One region of the Bradyrhizobium zhanjiangense genome, then DNA from elsewhere that is predicted to be linked to it. Evidence: predicted binding sites of a transcription regulator. Region 1 holds the regulator's gene; each other region holds the start of a gene.

Evidence for each region. The regulator LexA, encoded in region 1, represses DNA repair genes until DNA is damaged. The targets are predictions, from matches to a motif close to TGTTCNNNNTGTGTTCNG.
Region 2: XH85_RS01820 (YifB family Mg chelatase-like AAA ATPase) is a predicted target of LexA. The motif match lies at 2,186-2,203, and genes of this name have one in related genera.
Region 3: parE (DNA topoisomerase IV subunit B) is a predicted target of LexA. The motif match lies at 1,887-1,904, and genes of this name have one in related genera.
Region 4: XH85_RS35210 (PA0069 family radical SAM protein) is a predicted target of LexA. The motif match lies at 3,215-3,232, and genes of this name have one in related genera.

Annotation. Positions count from the first base shown of each region.
Region 1 covers NZ_CP022221.1:4,697,621-4,702,247, reverse strand. The annotation lists gene XH85_RS22450 (hypothetical protein) at 89-295, shown strand; gene XH85_RS22445 (molybdopterin molybdotransferase MoeA) at 518-1,729, shown strand; gene lexA (transcriptional repressor LexA) at 1,907-2,608, shown strand; gene XH85_RS45260 (hypothetical protein) at 3,187-3,621, shown strand; gene XH85_RS22425 (ComEC/Rec2 family competence protein) at 3,760-4,627, opposite strand, start outside.
Region 2 covers NZ_CP022221.1:373,930-378,556, reverse strand. The annotation lists gene XH85_RS01825 (hypothetical protein) at 11-478, opposite strand; gene XH85_RS01820 (YifB family Mg chelatase-like AAA ATPase) at 589-2,127, opposite strand; gene XH85_RS01815 (PilZ domain-containing protein) at 2,354-2,599, shown strand; gene XH85_RS01810 (tetratricopeptide repeat protein) at 2,680-3,453, shown strand; gene XH85_RS01805 (CpaE/TadZ family protein) at 3,541-4,627, opposite strand, start outside.
Region 3 covers NZ_CP022221.1:5,423,966-5,428,592, reverse strand. The annotation lists gene parE (DNA topoisomerase IV subunit B) at 1-1,886, opposite strand, end outside; gene XH85_RS25995 (DedA family protein) at 2,160-2,690, shown strand; gene XH85_RS25990 (FMN-binding negative transcriptional regulator) at 2,918-3,583, shown strand; gene argC (N-acetyl-gamma-glutamyl-phosphate reductase) at 3,580-4,563, shown strand.
Region 4 covers NZ_CP022221.1:7,326,015-7,330,641, reverse strand. The annotation lists gene XH85_RS35220 (acetate/propionate family kinase) at 1-625, opposite strand, end outside; gene XH85_RS35215 (phosphoketolase family protein) at 630-3,044, opposite strand; gene XH85_RS35210 (PA0069 family radical SAM protein) at 3,254-4,429, shown strand; gene XH85_RS35205 (VOC family protein) at 4,453-4,627, shown strand, end outside.

The DNA.
Region 1 (4,627 bases):
TGTGCATTTTTGTACAGAGTTCCGGGAACGGAAATACTTCCTCCGGACTCTATGAGTCCGTTGGGACTTCTACATCGGACTTATTCTCGTGCTGGGCAAAGCCTACCTCACAAAGCAAGCTTCTCTGCTGCTCGAATTCGCCAGAACCACCTCGGATTCGCGCCTCTCCGCCAAGCTCATCAGCAAGGCCGCCGACCTGAAATCTCAGGCCGATCCGCTGCCGGACAAGGATCAGGGCCCCAAAGCTCCGGACGTGACGCCTAGCGTCAGTTCGGGCGAACAGACGCAGAGTTGATCGATGCTGGCCGTGGCTCTCGTCATTCTCGTCCTAGCCATGGCCACTCTGGTACCAATCTGCCTCGTCCTGGAGATCATGTCCCGCCCGGCCTGACATCGCCTTCGTTGCCTGCGAATGCGTCGTCGGGATGATCATTCCGCTCGGCTGCTCTTTTGCCTCTGCGCTCGCGCTCGGCTAGAAGGCTTCCTGCCAATTCGTCCGCGAGCAGGAGTTTTCGCCGTGGCTCTCATGCCGGTTTCCGATGCGCTTGCCGCCGTGCTTGCCGGCGCGGAGCCTCTGGCCGAGGAAATGGTTGCTCTCGACGCAGCCTTCCACCGTGTGCTCGCCCGCGACGTGGCGGCGCTGCGCACGCAGCCGCCGGAAGCGATGTCGGCGATGGATGGCTATGCCGTGCGCGCGGCCGACGCGGGGGCGATCGATTCCCGACTGACGGTGATTGGCGAGGTGGCGGCGGGTCGTCCGTTCGCGGGAACGGTCGGCGCCGGCGAAGCCGTGCGGATCTTCACCGGCGGCGTCGTTCCCAACGGTGCCGACGCGGTCGTGATCCAGGAGGATACGGTCGCGGACGGCACGCGCATCACGATCAAGGAAGCCGCGATTCCCGGTCGGCACATCCGCCCCGCAGGCGTTGACTTCGCCGAAGGCGACGTGCTCCTGCGCAAGGGAACCCGTCTCACCGAGCGCGACCTCGCGCTCGCCGCCGCCATGAATCACCCGCAGCTTGCCGTCTGCCGCCGCCCGAAGGTCGCGATCCTCGCCACCGGCGACGAACTGGTGATGCCAGGCGCCGCGCCCGGCCGCGGCCAGATCGTCTATTCCAACGGCTATGCCCTGCACGCGCTCGCCCGCAGCGAGGGGGCCGAGACCATCGACCTCGGCATCGCCGCCGACACGCTGGAGGCCACCACCGCCGGCATCCGCCGCGCCCGCGAGAGCGGCGCCGACATCCTGGTCACGACCGGCGGCGCATCGGTCGGCGACCACGATCTGGTCCAGCAGGCGCTGAGGGACGAAGGTATCTCGATGGCGTTCTGGAAGATTGCGATGCGCCCGGGCAAGCCGATGATGCATGGGCGGCTCGGTGCGATGCGCGTGATCGGCCTGCCGGGTAATCCCGTCTCCTCCTATGTGTGCGCCTTCCTGTTCATGGTCCCGCTGATTCGTGCGGTATCGGGTCGATCCGTGATTCATCACCGCCATGAGCGCGCCGTGCTCGGCCGCGATGTGGGCGCAAACGATATGCGCGCGGATTATCTTCGCGCACGTCTGGAACAGCGCGACGACGGCACGCTGGTGGCCGTTCCCGTCCATCACCAGGATTCCTCGCTGCTTGCGAATCTCGCTGCGGCACAGGCACTTCTCGTGCGCGCGCCGTTCGCGCCGAAGGCCGGAGCCGGCTCGCCTTGCGAGGTGCTGCGCCTGCCCGTCTGAGCGCATCCACCACACGTGTTCCGCGAACTTTGTCGTGTTCACGCAAAATTAAGCAGTTGCGGAACACATATCGAACATATAGTGTCCGTTCATGATTTGTTTCGAGGATGTAGCGGTTCGCCGCTCCAATTCAGCGTCTCGCAATCGAACGACATCAACCGGGGGACTTTGGTCGAGATGTTAACGCGCAAACAATACGAGCTTCTGCGGTTCATCAGCGAACGTCTGAAGGAAAGCGGCGTGCCGCCCTCCTTCGACGAGATGAAGGATGCGCTCGACCTGCGCTCGAAATCGGGCATCCATCGCCTGATCACCGCGCTGGAGGAGCGCGGCTTCATCCGCCGCCTGCCCAACCGCGCTCGCGCCATCGAGGTGATCAAGCTGCCTGAGCTCCAGGCGGCCGCCGGCAACCGCCGCGGCTTCACGCCAAGCGTCATCGAGGGCAATCTCGGCAAGGTGCGCGCGAGCTCCAGCCCACCCGCCGACGAGGGCGAGCGTCCCGTTGCGGTGCCGGTGATGGGTCGCATCGCAGCCGGTACGCCGATCGAAGCGTTGCAGACCCGCAGTCACACCATCAGCGTACCGCCCGACATGCTCGGCTCGGGCGAACACTACGCGCTCGAAGTGCGCGGCGATTCGATGGTCGAGGCCGGCATCCTCGACGGCGACATGGCGCTGATCCAGCGCAACGAGAGCGCCGATACCGGCGACATCGTGGTGGCGCTGATCGACGACGAGGAAGCGACGCTCAAGCGCTTCCGCCGCCGCGGCGCGTCGATCGCGCTCGAGCCCGCCAACGCCGCCTACGAGGTGCGCATCCTGCCGCCGAACCGGGTGAAGATTCAGGGCAAGCTGATCGGACTGTACCGCAAGTACTGAGAAGACTCAGTGGTCATTCGATACCGATGATTCCGATTGGAGCGGACGGATTGTCCGCTTCAGCTGGATAGTCTTTCTGGTCTTGGGCAGATTATCTGGCCCCTTTCCAAGCGCTACGTCCTCGGCATGCCGCCCGAAGCACTCATCGCTTTGCGGCTCAAGAGATCGAGGAGACAACGATGCGTAGGATCGTTTTGAGCGCCTTCGCAACTGTGCTGATCGCTGCATCGGCAGCGCAAGCATTCGCAGTACAATCGCAGCACCATCCCCGCAAGTCGGCGCATGCGACAACGAGTGAGCAATTCCGCAGCGCCCGAAGTGCCGTCGCGCGACAGCCACAGCCGAGTTGGCCATATTCCGGATGGTCGGCGCCCGCAGGCCGCTGACGCTCGCATCCGCCAAATGCACTGAAGCGAGCTTTGTTCCTATTGGATTCGGGAAAGATAATGTGATCGCATCCGACTGACGCCAGCCGCAGATTCGCCCACAACCAAGCAGAATGTTACGTGCTTCCACTCTGATAGAGGCTTGCGCCTCCGAAAGAGGCGCGGGTTGCTATCTTCGAATAGGAGCACCCGATGTGTGACTACAGTCTGCATGCCGTTGCATCGCGCCCCGCCGAAGTCGGCGAGACGATCGTGTCGACAACGTTCCGCGGCACCTCGACGCGCGGCTTCGCTTCCGCGGCCGACCCGACCGTGGCCGTCTGCCTGCTGCCGGGAACGGAGCTCGCCTTCGCCGACAACGTCCGTTACGACAATCGTTGGATCTGGACGCGCACGATCAACTCCCGCGTCGGCAAGTTCGGCAAGATCGATCCGCACATTCCCGATCGCCATCATGACGCGATCGAATTCCCCGACGGCAAATACGTGCTGGTGACGCAGCTCGTCGAAGGCCAGCACGCAACCGTGCTGCAACTGCCGGTGACGCAGCCGGTCAGCGAGCGCGAGCACAAGCCGCAGATCGATGCCGACAGCCGGCCGACGATCACGCGTCTGCCGATCGGCTGAGCCGTCCCTGGCCACCAGGTCGGGCCAGGATTGAAAATGCCATCGCCGGCCGAGGCCGGCGAGATGGTATGATTTATGTTCTGCGGAAGTCCGGCTGGACCCGGACCAGCTCCTGCATTTGTTCTTAATCGTCTGGCCTTAATCGTCGGCCTGCAAGTCGGTCTCCGCCGGAGTCGCGTCCCGGTTGCGGGCCGTAGCGGCCTTCGGCGCGAGGCTTCCGTCGAAATCACCCTCGCCGGCGCCGGCCGGGAGCCAAGGGCGGCTTGTGCCTCTTGCTCTCACAGCCTGAACCGCAAAACCGTCACCACGCTGCGTCAACGCCAGCGCGCCTTGGCTGGTGAGACGCTGCCGATCGACCACCATCGCCGCGCAATCGGGCGGTGCGGGCCGCCGCGTCACTACCAGCGCGGCGCGGCTGCAATCATCAGCCAGCGCGTCGATCCGCAAGGAAAGCGCAACCAGCCTCCCGTCGGCGAGCGGCGTCACGCAGCCGGCCTCGTCGCACGACACGCCGTCGGCCAGCGAGCTACTCCCGGCGTCGCGCGGATCAGCGTCGGCAGCTAACCACTCCCTAAGCAGAAAGCCGTCCTTGCTCGTCCGGATCACATGCAGGTGTCCGTCGCGGCCGCGCACCGCGACGCTCGCGCCGTCTCCGGCAATCAGGATATCGGGCTGCCGCACCGACAGCCCCCAGGCAATGGAAGCCAGTAGCAGCAGGGCACCAGACCAGCGCAAGGGGGTGCGCAACAGGCCCATCACGATGATCCCGAGGCTTGCCGCGACCAGCGGCGCGATGCCGAAGGCGGGGATGCGGCCGACTGCGCCCGGCAGTGCCGCCACCCAGCGCGATACCGCGACCATCCAGTCGATCCCGATCCCCATTAGCCACCAGAACACGCCGTCGAGCCCGAAGGGAGCCGCGAGCAATCCCAGCAGCCCCGCCGGCATCACCAGCGCCGAAACCACCGGCATCGCGCCAAGATTGGCGAGTACGCCAAACGGCGTG
Region 2 (4,627 bases), 4.3 Mb from region 1:
TGTTAATGCTTCAGAGCGAGGCGGCCTGGAGCTGGCGGTGGCCGCCGCGGGCGCCGACGATCAGCGCCGCCGCCTCGCGCTGCGAGAACGTTTTCGAGCGCACATAGATGCGGTAATCAGCCGGCCCTTCGGTGGAGAGATAGATCACCTGAGCGCCATCGATGGGCTGCGCCGCGATCGAGACCAAGCGCGTCGACGGAGTGGCCTGGCAGGTTTCCGATTCCGAACCGAGGCCGTCGTCCACCACCGCGAAATCCGCAGCGTCCGCATCGTCGGTGACCTGAACCCGGACCGTGGCCTGCGCGGGATCCTCGGTGAAGGCGACGTGCACGCCGGCGGTCCAGAACAGAGTTGTGAGCTCGACCGAGGTCTCGCCGAGGGCGATGCAGGGATGCGAGACCGATCCGATCTCAGCGCGGGCGAACACCGCCGCTGCCAACAGGGGGACAACCGAGGCCAGGATCTTGAAACGCAACATGACACTCTACTCGCCCGGGCCCCTCGGGAACTCGTGTTGGAAACACATGGGGCTTATGGTTTGCAGAGCGTAAAGGAAACTCGTTACCGCCGGGTTGATGCGCGGAATGATCAGGCCAACTGGCGCACATCCTCCGCGAGTGCGCGGTAGGACAGGGCCTCGGCGAGGTGCAAGCGGCCGATCTTGTCGGCGTTGTCGAGATCGGCCAGCGTGCGCGCGACCCGCAGCACGCGATGATAGCCGCGCGCCGACAGCCGCATGGTCTCGGCGGCGTCGCGCAGCAGTTTGGCGCCCTGCGCATCCGGCTTGGCGATCTCTTCGAGGACCGAGGCCGGCGCCTCGGCATTGGTGCGGACGTTGGGCAGGCCGGCATCGGCATAACGCGCAAGCTGGATGTCGCGTGCGGCCGCCACGCGCGCGGCGACCTCGGCGGAGCCTTCCGCCGGCGGCGGCAGGATCAAATCGGCCGCGGTCACTGCCGGCACCTCGATGCGCAGATCAATGCGATCCATCAGGGGACCGGAGATGCGCGCCTGGTAGTCGCCGGTGCAGCGGTCGATGCGGCCGCGCTTGCAGGCATAGCCGGGCTCGAACGCATTGCCGCAGCGGCAGGGATTCATTGCGGCCACCAGCATGAAGCGGGCAGGGTAGGTGACGCGGTGATTGGCGCGCGACACCGCGACCTCGCCGTTCTCCAAGGGCTGGCGCAGCGAATCCAGGACGCGCGGATCGAACTCGGGCAGCTCGTCGAGGAACAGCACGCCCTGATGCGCCAGCGAGATCTCGCCGGGCTTGGCGCGCATGCCGCCGCCGGTGAGCGCGGCCATGCTGGCGGAATGATGCGGCGAGCGGAACGGCCGCCGCGCGGTCAGCGCGCCGCCCTCGATCTCGCCGGCGACGGACGCGATCATGGAGACTTCGAGCAATTCGCTCGGCGACAGCGGCGGCAGGATCGAGGGCAGGCGCGCCGCCAGCATCGACTTGCCCGCGCCGGGCGCACCGATCATCAAGAGGTGATGCCCGCCGGCAGCTGCGATCTCCAGCGCCCGCTTGGCGCTTTCCTGGCCCTTGATATCGCGCAGGTCGAGGGACGAGGCGGCGGCTTCATGCACCTTCGGTGAGGGCCGCGACAGCACCTGCGTGCCCTTGAAATGGTTGGCGATCTGAATGAGCGATTGTGCGGCGATGATCTGGATGTCCGGGCTCGCCCAGGCCGCCTCCGAGCCGCAGGCGGCGGGGCAGATCAGGCCCTCCTCGCGTCCATTGGCGCCGATCGCGGCGGGCAGGACACCTGCGACCGGCGCGATCGACCCGTCGAGGCCGAGCTCGCCCAGAACCGTGAAACCCGTCAGCGCATCCGGCGGGATCGCGCCGATCGCCGCCATCAGCCCGAGCGCGATCGGCAGGTCGTAATGGCTGCCCTCCTTGGGCAGATCGGCCGGCGCCAGATTGACGATGATCCGCCGCGCCGGCAGCGCCAGCCCCGAGGCGATCAGGGCCGAACGGACCCGCTCGCGCGCCTCCGACACCGCCTTGTCCGGCAAGCCGACGATGGCGAAGGCCGGCAGGCCCGGGGCGACCTGCACCTGCACGTCGACCGCACGGGCCTCGATCCCCTCAAAGGCGACGGTAGAAACCCGCTGAACCATGCTCGAACCAGCCTGCCCTCTCGTGCAATTAGGGGTAGCAGAGCCTGGCGCCCTTCGCAAGAACAATACAGGAACATTTCCGAGGCCAAGCAAGCCCTAACCGACCGTAAACGCGATGCCGACACTACGCCTCGAATGCGAGCGGCTCTCCTCAGCACATTCCAACGAATGTCCGCTACTCTTGGGGCTGCGGGATGGGCCGTGATCTAACGGGTGAAGAATTCAAATGCTTGCAAATCGCCGGAGAAGCGAACGCCGGGTGTGCAGCCGGCTGGCCAAGATCCATTTTGGTGCGGGCTCGCTGCCGCGCGACTGCACGATCACGGATATTTCGGATGGCGGCGTGAAAGTGGTGGCGGAATTCCTGGAAGTGCCGCCGCAATTCACCATCATCTTCGCGCCCGATTATTCCCGCCAATGCCGCCTGCGCTGGCGCATCGGCTGCGAGTTCGGCGCGGAGTTCGTCGATTAGGCCTTAATGGTTGCGCCTCCTTAACCGGGCTTTAGCGTTAATGGGTAAGCATCTCTGATCAGTCGCCGAGTGATCAGAGTATGCCCAAGCGTCCGTCCGCCGCCTTTCCTTCGGCGAAATTCCTGCTTCCCGCGTTGATGGTGCTCGTGCTCGGCGGCTGCCAGACCAATGGCATCGAGGATGTGACCGGCGCGCTCGGCGTCAGATCTGAAACGACCGTCACGGCCGACGCCAGGCCGGACATGGACGCCCTGCGTGAGCGCTACCGCGCCAAGCCCGGCGATCCCAGCGTTGCGCTCGCCTACGGCAAGGCGCTGCGCGAGAGCGGCCAGCGGGCGCAGGCCGTCGCGGTGATGGAGCAGGCCGTGCTCGCCCATCCCAGCAACAAGGCATTGCTCGCCGGCTATGGCCGCGCGCTCGCCGACAACGGCAATTTTCAGCAGGCCTTCGATGTTCTCGGCCGTGCGCATACGCCCGAGGATCCGGATTGGCGCATCCTGTCGGCGCAGGGCGCGGCGCTCGATCAGCTCGGCCGCAACGAGGAGGCGCAGCAATATTACGCGACCGCCCTGAAGATCGTGCCCGACGAGCCGCAGGTGTTGTCCAATCTCGGCCTGTCCTACATGCTCCAGAACAATCTGCCGCGGGCAGAGGAAACGATGCGCCGCGCGCATGAGCGCAATCCCACTGACCCCCGCGTGCGCGCCAATCTCGCGCTCGTGCTGGGGCTGGAAGGAAAGCAGGCGGAGGCCGAGGCCATCGTGAAGGCCGATCTGCCGCCGGATCAGGCGGCGGCAAAGGTCACGGCGCTGCGGCAATTGCTCGCGAAGAAGCAGCAGCGGGCGGACAGATAGCCCACGCTCTTCTCTTCGTAGATTCTCGTTTTGACGCGTTGTCTTCGCACGAACCGGTAGCCAGTTCGCTCGAAGACGCTTCCAGCCTTACGACGCCTTGCGATGCGGGGCGGATCCGCGGCCCGACCTGCCCTTCAGCTTTTTCAGCAGCGGCCCGACCAGCGAACGCTTCGGCTTCTTCATCTCGCCGCGGCCGGCGAGGCGGTTCGCCATGCTCTGGAACAGAAGGGTGGTGCGGTGACTCTTGGAGACCTCCGCGATCATCTGGCCATTGTTGGCAGCGGTCGAGAACAGCTTCGAATCGAACGGGATCACCGCGAGCGGCTGGCTCTCCATGGTCTTGGCGAAGGCTTTGACCTCGATCTCCGCCCGCTTGTGCATGCCGACCTGGTTGAGGCAGTACAGCGGCGGCCGGTCGTTCGGCCGCGCCGCCTTGAGCACGCTCAGCATGTTCTTGGTGTTGCGCAAATTGGCGAGATCGGGCTCGGCGACGATCACGATGTCGTCGGCGTTGACCAACGCGCGCCGGGTCCAGCCCGACCATTGGTGGGGAACATCGAGCACGATGCAAGGCGTGGTCATGCGCAGCGTGTCGAACACCGCGTCGAAGGCTTCGGCGCCGAAATCGTAGACGCGGTCGAGCGTCGCGGGCGCGGCCAGCAGGCTGAGACGCTCGGTGCATTTGGCGAGCAGGCGCTCCATCAGCGCCGTGTCCGGCCGGTCCTGTGACAGCACCGCGTTGGCGATGCCCTGCACCGGATCCTGATTGTAGTCGAGGCTCGCGGTGCCGAAGGCGAGGTCGAGATCGATCACGACGGAATCGAGCGCGAGATCGCGGGCGATGGTCCAGGCCACGTTGTGCGCGACGGTGGACGCGCCGACGCCGCCCTTGGCGCCGACCACCGCGATGACACGGCCGGTGATGATGGCTTCCGACGCCGAGAACAGGCTGCAGATCGAGCGGACCACGTCGAGGGTTTCGACCGGTCCGACCACGTAATCGTTGACGCCGCGGCGGACCAGCTCGCGATAGGGCGCGGTGTCGTTGGGATTGCCGATCACCACGACGCGGGTACCGGGATCGCAGACGCCGGCGAGGTCGTCGAGCCCCTCCAGGATGTCGCGCGTGCCGTCGGACTCGATCACGATCACGTTCGGCGTCGGCATCGATTCA
Region 3 (4,627 bases), 730 kb from region 1:
TCCATGGTGGTTTCCTTGAGCTGCGCCGGCATCATCTCGCCGAGGCCCTTGAAGCGGTTCACCTCGACCTTGGCGTTGGCGTTGAATGCGCTCTTGATCAGCTCTTCCTTGTGCTTGTCGTCGCGGGCATAAACCGATTTGGTGCCGTGGGTCAGCTTGTAGAGCGGCGGCACCGCGAGGAAGAGGTGCCCTTCGTCGATCAGCCGCGGCATCTGCCGGTAGAAGAAAGTGATCAGCAGCGAAGCGATATGCGCGCCGTCGACGTCGGCGTCGGTCATGATGATGATGCGCTGGTAGCGCAAATCCTCTTCGCGATAATGCAAGAGCTGGCCGCAGCCGATCGCCTGCACGAGATCGGAGAGCTGGGCGTTGGCCGTCAGCTTGTCCTTGCCGGCGGAGGCGACGTTGAGGATCTTGCCGCGCAACGGCAGCACGGCCTGGGTCTTGCGATCGCGCGCCTGCTTGGCGCTACCGCCGGCCGAGTCGCCCTCGACGATGAAGAGCTCGGAGCCTTCGGTGCCGGCATCGGTGCAGTCGGCGAGCTTGCCAGGCAGACGTAGCTTCTTGCCCGCACTCTTGCGCGCAGTCTCCTTTTCCTGGCGCCGGCGCAACCGCTCCTCGGCGCGATCGATCACGAAGTCGAGCAGCCTGTTGGCCATGTTCGGATTGCCCGACAGCCAATGGTCGAACGGATCCTTCATCGCCTGTTCGACGATGCGCTGCGCTTCTGCCGTGGCGAGGCGGTCCTTGGTCTGGCCCTGGAATTCAGGCTCGCGCACGAACACCGAGAGCATCACGGCGGCGCCGACCATCACGTCTTCGGAGGTGACGGACGCGGCGCGCTTGCCCTGACCGACGCGCTCGGCGTGATCCTTCAGGCCGCGCAGCAGCGCGCTGCGCAAACCCGATTCATGTGTGCCTCCATCGGGCGTCGGCACGGTGTTGGTGTAGGAGGAGAGAAAACCGTCGGCATCGGCGGTCCACGCCACCGCCCATTCGCAGGCGCCATGGGCACCGTTACGGCCGGACTTGCCGGAGAAGATGTCGGGATGCACCAGCGTGTCGGCGTGGATCGCCGCAGCGAGATAGTCCTTGAGACCGCCGGGGAAGTGGAACGTCGCCTCCGCCGGCACGTCCTCGACGCCCTTGAGCAGCTCGGGCGCGCAGTTCCAGCGGATTTCGACGCCGCCGAACAGATACGCCTTCGAGCGCGTCATCTTGAACAGGCGCTGCGGCTTGAACGAGGCCTTGGCGCCGAAAATGTCGGTATCGGGCTTGAAGCGCACGCGCGTGCCGCGGCGGTTGTTGACCTTGCCGAGATCCTCGAGCTTGCCCTTGGGGTGCCCGCGCTCGAACGTCATGCGGTAGAGCTTTTGGCTGCGCGCGACCTCGACCTCGAGGCGCGAGGAGAGGGCGTTCACCACGGAGATGCCGACGCCGTGCAGACCGCCCGAGGTCTCGTAGACCTTGGAGTCGAATTTGCCACCCGAATGCAGCGTGCACATGATGACTTCGAGCGCCGACTTCTTCGGGAATTTCGGATGCGGATCGATCGGGATGCCGCGTCCGTTGTCGGTCACGGTCAGGAACCCGTCCGCGCTCAGATCGACCTCGATGAAGGTCGCGTGCCCGGCCAGCGCCTCGTCCATGGAGTTGTCGATGACTTCGGCGAAGAGGTGATGCAGCGCTTTCTCATCGGTGCCGCCGATATACATGCCGGGTCGGCGCCGCACCGGTTCCAGGCCTTCAAGCACCTCGATGTCGGCCGCCGTGTAATCGGCTTCCCCGTTGCCCCGCGAGGCCGTCTTGGCGGCGGACGCACGGGACTTTGGCTCGTTGGCGCCGAACAGATCGTCTTTCGCTTTGGTTTTCAACTGCTTGGACATATTTCTTGATACGTTTTGAGGGCCGCAGGAGCGGCGAATCGGTTAGGCCGACTATGCCACTTCTGACTCGGAAAGGTTACAGCTCGGCCTGTCGGGCCGTGTGGTTGGGAGCCAATCCCGGCGATTTTACGCCGCAGACCCGCCTGTTCCCGGCAATTTGACGTCCCGGCCGACCTTGGGGCGGGTTTTGTGACTTGATGTCACACAAGTCCTTGGCTTACCAGTCCTTTTCATCGAGCAGCACCTTGAGACAGGGCGGAAGGCTAATCTGGAATGGAGCAGTTTGCGCACGCCCTGGCCGACTTCGTGCGCGCTCACCAGGCTTGGGCGGCGCCGATCGTGTTCCTGCTCGCCTTCGGGGAGTCGCTTGCCTTCATCTCGCTGCTGGTTCCGGCCTGGGGCGCGCTGGTGGGGATCGGTGCGCTGATCGGGGTGAGCGGCATCAGCTTCTTTCCGGTCTGGATCGCTGGCGGCCTTGGCGCGGCGCTGGGTGACTGGGTCTCCTACTGGTTCGGCTACCGCTACAAGGAGAGCGTCGCCCAGATGTGGCCACTCTCGCGCTATCCGGAGCTCCTGCCCAAGGGCGAGGTCTTCGTGCGGAGCTGGGGCGTGCCCAGCATCTTCATCGGCCGCTTTTTCGGCCCCTTGCGCGCCTCGGTGCCGCTCGCAGCCGGCATCTTCGAGATGCCTTATTGGAGCTTCCAGATCGCCAATTTCGTCTCGGCACTGGTCTGGTCCGCGGCGCTGCTGCTGTTCGGCGACGTGATCGCGAAGCTGATGGAATGGATCTGGCGCCTCCTCTGAGGCCGTGAAACCTTGACGGGAACCGGATCTGGCCTTATAGCCGCGCGCCATGATCAACGCTGCGACCATTCTGTTCGCCCGTCGCCGCCGCCGCTCTTTAGCGGTTTGGGCGGTCGATCGCGTTTGAGATCATCGTCTTTGCCGCTGGATCCGGTCCGCGGCATTTTCTCTCCTGTCAGCGCGATCTGATCCGGCGGCTTCCCAAGGAGGCCCAGCAGGAGACCACGATGTACACGCCACCCTTTTTCAAGCAGGACCGCGCCGCGAGCCTGAAATTCGCCGAGGAGCGCGGCTTCGGCACCATGTGCGCCTTCGATGGTCGCAAGCCGGTCGCGTCCCCGCTGCCGTTCTATCTGACCTATGCCGCTGACGGCACGCCGCAGGCCGCCTTTCATGTCGCCCGTCACAATCCGCTGCTAAAGCTTGCGGGCGGTGATGCGTCCTGGCTGCTCGCGGTCAATGGTCCCGATGCCTATGTATCGCCGGACTGGTACGTCTCGCCCGATCAGGTGCCGACCTGGCTCTACCAGTCGGTGCATCTGAGCGGGCCGGTGCGGCTGCTATCGGACGACGAACTGGCGCTGCAGATCGACACGCTCAGCGACAAGTTCGAGAACTGGTTGCTGCCGAAAAAGCCGTGGACATCAGGCAAGATGACGGCGGGCCGGCTCGAGACAATGAAGAAGGCGATCGTGGGTCTGGTGATGACGGTTGAGGAGGTCGAAGGCAGCTTCAAGCTGAACCAGCACAAATCGGACGCCGACTATACGGCGATCGCCAATGCGCTTGGCGCCGGCGATGCCGATGCGAAGCAGATCGCACATTTGATGCGGCAGGCCCGGCCGCAAGCTTTTGCAAACGATACGAACATGCTCGAAGGGAGCGCGCCATGAGCCTCGCTGACACCACCAAAGCCCCGACCACCAGCGCGGCGAAGAAGCCCGCAACCGTCTTCGTCGACGGCGGCTCCGGCACCACCGGGCTCGGCATCAACGAGCGGCTGAAGCTCCAGGGCGACGTCGCGGTGAAGACCATCGCCGACGACAAGCGCAAGGACCCCGCGGCCAAGAAGGCGCTGATGGAGGAGGTGGATCTCGTCATCCTCTGCCTGCCCGACGATGCCGCCAGGGAGACGGTCGCTCTCGTCGACAGCATGGGCGCCTCCGCACCGAAGGTGCTGGACGCCTCCACCGCCTATCGGGTCGCGCCCGACTGGGCCTATGGCTTCCCCGAGCTGACGCCGGATCAGGCCGGCAAGATCAACGCCGCGAAAAAGGTCTCCAATCCCGGCTGCTATCCGACCGGCGCGATCGCGCTATTGCGGCCGATCGTCGATGCCGGCCTGCTGCCGCAGGATTATCCCGTCACCGTCAATGCCGTGAGTGGCTATTCCGGCGGCGGCAAATCGATGATCGCGAGCTTCGAAGACGGCAGTGCGCCGTCCTTCGAGCTCTACGGTCTCGGCTTCGAGCACAAGCATCTGCCGGAGATGCAACTCTATTCGAACCTGACGCGGCGGCCGATCTTCATTCCCTCGGTTGGCAACTACCGGCAGGGCATGCTGGTCTCGGTGCCGCTCCAGCTCGACACGCTGCCGGGCAAGCCTGGCGGTGCCGACCTTCAGGCCGCGCTGGCCAAGCGGTATGCCGATTCAAAATACGTCAAGGTGATGCCGCTGCAGAACGAGGCGACCAAGGGCGGCCGGCTCGAGCCGGAGGCGCTCAACGAAACCAACACGCTCGAGCTCTACGTCTTCGCCAGCGACAAATATCACCAGGCGGTGCTGGTCGCGCGGCTCGACAATCTCGGCAAAGGTGCATCAGGCGCGGCCGTGCAGAACATGCGCCTGATGCTGGGACTGCCGGAGGAGTAGCTGATCGAGCGTTGCTCGCGAGGCCAGTCTGGTGGACGAAGCGACGCTGCAACTTTCTACCCCG
Region 4 (4,627 bases), 2.6 Mb from region 1:
CCAGATGCGCGATGACGGTGCGCTTTGCGACGAGCTGCGGCGCGATTGCCGCGAGGCGCCCCGCGACATATTCGAAGGAGAGGCCGTGAAACCCGTAGCGCCGGACGCCGCGCTCCTCATAGCGCCTCGGAATGGCGAAACGGCTCGCGGGCTGGGCCATGCTGTGATGAAAGGCGGTGTCGAAGCAGGCGATCTGCGTCAGACCGGGGCGGATCGCCTGGATGGTGCGAACCGGCTCGAGGCAACGCGGCTGATGCAGCGGAGCCAGCGGCGTCAGCGCCGCCAGCTTGGCGTAGACGTCGTCCGTCAGTTCGACCGGGCCGGAGTAATCCGGACCGCCGTGGACGATGCGGTAACCGATGGCGCGCAGACGATGCTCGCCAAAACGCTCGTCGATGAACGCCAGCACCTCGGCGAACAGATGACCACTGTTCGTATCGGATGCGTCCTTCCGCGCCTCGAACATTGTCTCGCCCGCTGGGCTCTTCACCACGAGCCGGGGCGCTGCCTCGTGCTCGTCGAGCAAGCCGTTGCAGAGCAGGTCGGGGCCGGACGCCGGCAGCTCGAACAGGCCGAACTTGATGCTCGATGATCCCGAGTTGAGCACAAGGACGGTATCCGACATGGCTTCAGTCGCCGGCTTTGGCCGGCGTGTTGCCGCCGGCGCTGTTTGGCCAGACCCAATCGCGGACCTCAGGCATGTCCTCGCCATGCTCGCGGACATAGCGGGAATGTTTGATCAGCTTGTCGCGGAACTGTTGCTTGACCTGCGCAGCCCTGGTCGCAAGCCCCGGCACGCGCTCGATCGCCTCGATGGCGAGATGGTAGCGGTCGAGCTCGTTGAGCACGACCATGTCGAACGGCGTCGTCGTGGTTCCTTCCTCGGCGAATCCGCGCACATGCATGCCGGCATGGTTGGTGCGGTTATAGGTCAGCCGGTGAATGAGATAAGGATAGCCGTGATAGGCGAAGATGACCGGCTTGTCCGATGTGAACAGGCTGTCGAAATCGCGGTCGGACAGACCGTGCGGATGCTGCTCCTTCGGCTGCAGCGTCATGAGGTCGACGACGTTGACGACGCGGATCTTCAGGTCGGGCAGCGCCGTGTGCAAGAGGTCGACGGCGGCGAGCGTCTCCAGTGTCGGTACATCGCCGGCGCAGGCCATCACCACGTCGGGCTCTGCGTTTGTGTCCTCCGTGCCCGCCCAGGTCCAGATGCCGATGCCGGCATCGCAATGCGTGGCCGCCTCCTGCATCGACAGCCATTGCGGCGCCGGCTGCTTGCCGGCGACGATCACGTTGATGCGGTTGTAGGTGCGCAGGCAATGATCGGCGATCCACAGCAGCGTGTTGGTATCAGGCGGGAAATAGATCCGGACGATATCGGCCTTTTTGTTGGCGACGAGATCGACGAAACCAGGGTCCTGATGGCTGAAGCCGTTATGGTCCTGGCGCCAGACATGCGAGGTCAGGAGATAGTTGAGTGAGGCGATCGGGCGCCGCCAGGGCAGATCGCGCGTCACCTTCAGCCATTTGGCGTGCTGGTTGAACATGGAATCCACGATGTGGATGAAGGCCTCATAGCAGGAGAACAAGCCGTGCCTGCCGGTCAGCAGATAGCCTTCGAGCCAGCCCTGGCAGAGATGTTCGCTGAGGACCTCCATCACGCGGCCGTCCTGCGCGAGATGCACGTCGTAAGATTCGATCGGCTCCATCCACACCCGTTCGGTCGTCTCGAACACCGCATCGAGCCGGTTTGATGCCGTCTCGTCCGGGCCCATGATGCGGAAGTTGCGCGCCTCGGCATTGAGGCGGACGACGTCGCGCAGGAATTTGCCGAGCTCGCGCGTGGCTTCCGCCACCATGCCGCCGGGCTGCGGCACCTCGATTGCGAAGCTGCGGAAGTCCGGCAGCTTCAGCTCTTTTTTCAACAGCCCGCCATTGGCATGCGGATTGGCGCCCATCCGCCGCTGGCCTTCGGGCGCCAGTGCCTGAAGCTCGGGAATGAACGCGCCGCCGGCGTCGAACAACTTGTCCGGCTCATAGCTGCGCATCCAGTCTTCGAGCAGCTTCAGATGCGCGGGATTCTCGCGGCAGCTCGCAACGGGCACCTGATGCGCGCGCCAAAAACCTTCGACCTTCTTGCCGTCGACCTCCTTCGGGCCGGTCCAGCCCTTGGGGCTGCGCAGCACGATCATCGGCCAGCGCGGCCGCTCGACGTTTCTGCGCCCATCGCGGGCGTGCTGCTGGATCGAACGGATGCTGGCGAGCGCAACGTCGAGCGCATCCGCCATGGCCTGGTGCATCAATTTGGGATCGTCGCCCGCGACGAACAGCGGCTCGTGGCCGAGCCCGCGGAAGAGATCGCGGATCTCGTCGTCCCGCATCCGCCCGAGCACGGTTGGGTTGGCGATCTTGTAGCCGTTGAGATGCAGAATCGGAAGCACCGCGCCGTCATGGGCAGGGTTGAGGAACTTGTTGGAGTGCCAGGACGCCGCGAGCGGGCCGGTTTCGGCCTCGCCGTCGCCGACGACGCAGGCGACGATGAGGTCGGGATTGTCGAATGCTGCGCCATAGGCGTGCACCAGGGCATAGCCGAGCTCGCCGCCCTCGTGGATCGAGCCCGGCGTTTCCGGCGCCGCATGGCTCGGAATGCCGCCGGGGAAAGAGAACTGCCTGAACAGCTTGCGCAATCCGTCCGCATCCCGGGCGATGTCGGGATAGATCTCGCTGTAGCTGCCTTCCAGGTAGGTGTTGGCGACCATGCCCGGGCCGCCATGGCCGGGGCCGCAGACGTAGATCACGTTGAGGTCAAGCGCCCGGATGACGCGATTGAGATGGGCATAGATGAAGTTCAAACCGGGCGTCGTGCCCCAATGGCCGAGCAGGCGCGGCTTGATGTGCTCGGGCCGCAGCGGCTCGCGCAGCAGCGGATTGTCGAGGAGATAGATTTGCCCGACGGAGAGATAGTTGGCGGCACGCCAGTAGCGATCGAGGAGATCGAGTTCGCTGCTCGCGTCGCGCAATTGTCGTTGACTTGTCATGTTCTTGCCGACCTTCACCCAGCGATCGTCACCAACATTGTTCCGGAGCGATTGATCCCTTTTCATGAAACGGGATCGCCGCGGCACCGGTGTTGCGTGAGGTCAAGGGCGCGCGCCCGAAGTTTGGGCAGCGCTACTGTGCATGGGGTTGTTTTCGCGTTTTTTGTTCTTGTTCTTGATTTGTTCCGTTCGGGTGCTATGTTGGCTTCATGAGTCGAGCATCTTCTCGTGCCCTCAAGCACCCGCCGGTCACGGCGCCCTCCGAGCCGGCGGGTGCGCCTTCTGATTTTCCTGCCGATTTTCCCGAGCTTGGCGTCGCCATCGACCGTGCGCGCCGGCGAGGGCGGGGTGCCCAGTCCAATGCCAGCGGCCGCTATGAGGCCGAGGCGCGCGTCGCCTTCGACGATGGCTGGCAGAGCCTGGAGGAGCTGCCGCCGTTCAAGACCACGGTCGCCGTCGATACCTCACGCAAGGTGATCACCCGCAACGATTCCCCCGACATCGGCTTCGACCGCTCGATCAATCCCTATCGCGGCTGCGAGCACGGCTGCGTCTATTGCTTCGCGCGGCCGACCCACGCCTATCTCGGGCTGTCGCCCGGGCTCGACTTCGAGTCGAAGCTGTTCGTGAAGCCCGAGGCGCCGGCGCTGCTCGAGAAGGAGCTCGCAGCCTCAGGCTACGAGCCGCGGATGATCGCGATCGGCACCAATACCGATCCCTATCAGCCAATCGAGCGTGAGCGCAAAATCATGCGCGGCATTCTCGAAGTGCTGGAGCGCACCGGCCATCCCGTCGGCATCGTCACCAAGTCGGCGCTGGTGGTGCGCGACATCGACGTTCTCGCGCGCATGGCCAAGCGCAACCTCGCCAAGGTCGCGATCTCGGTGACGTCACTCGACCCAAAACTTGCGCGCACCATGGAGCCGCGGGCCTCCACGCCGCCGAAGCGGCTGGAGGCGCTCAGGCAGCTCTCGGAGGCCGGCATTCCGACCACGGTGATGGTCGCACCTGTGATCCCCGCGCTGAACGATTCCGAGATAGAGCGCATCCTCGATGCCGCAGCCCATGCCGGCGTCAAGGAAGCCTCCTACGTGCTGCTGCGGCTGCCGCTCGAGGTGCGCGATCTGTTCCGCGAATGGCTGATGGCGAACTATCCGGACCGTTATCGCCACGTCTTCACGCTAATCCGCGACATGCGCGGCGGCCGTGACTACGATGCGAAATGGGGCGAGCGGATGAAGGGAACCGGCCCGATGGCTTGGACCATCGGCCGCCGCTTCGAGATCGCCTGCGACAGGCTCGGCCTCAACAAACGGCGCTCCAAGCTGACCACGGATCACTTCGCGCGGCCGAAGCGGAACGGCGATCAGCTCAGCCTGTTCTGATCGGGAAGTGGACGAGGGGTAGCATGGTTAGGGAACTCACCGTGCCGGTGCCGCGGCTGACCGTCATCACGCTCGGTGTCAGCGACATCCGCGCCAGCATCGCTTTCTACGACGCGCTGGGTTTCTCGCGCCGGCTGAAGGCGACCGGTGAGGCGGTCGCCTTCTACGATACCGGTGGTCCGGTGCTCGCCTTGTATC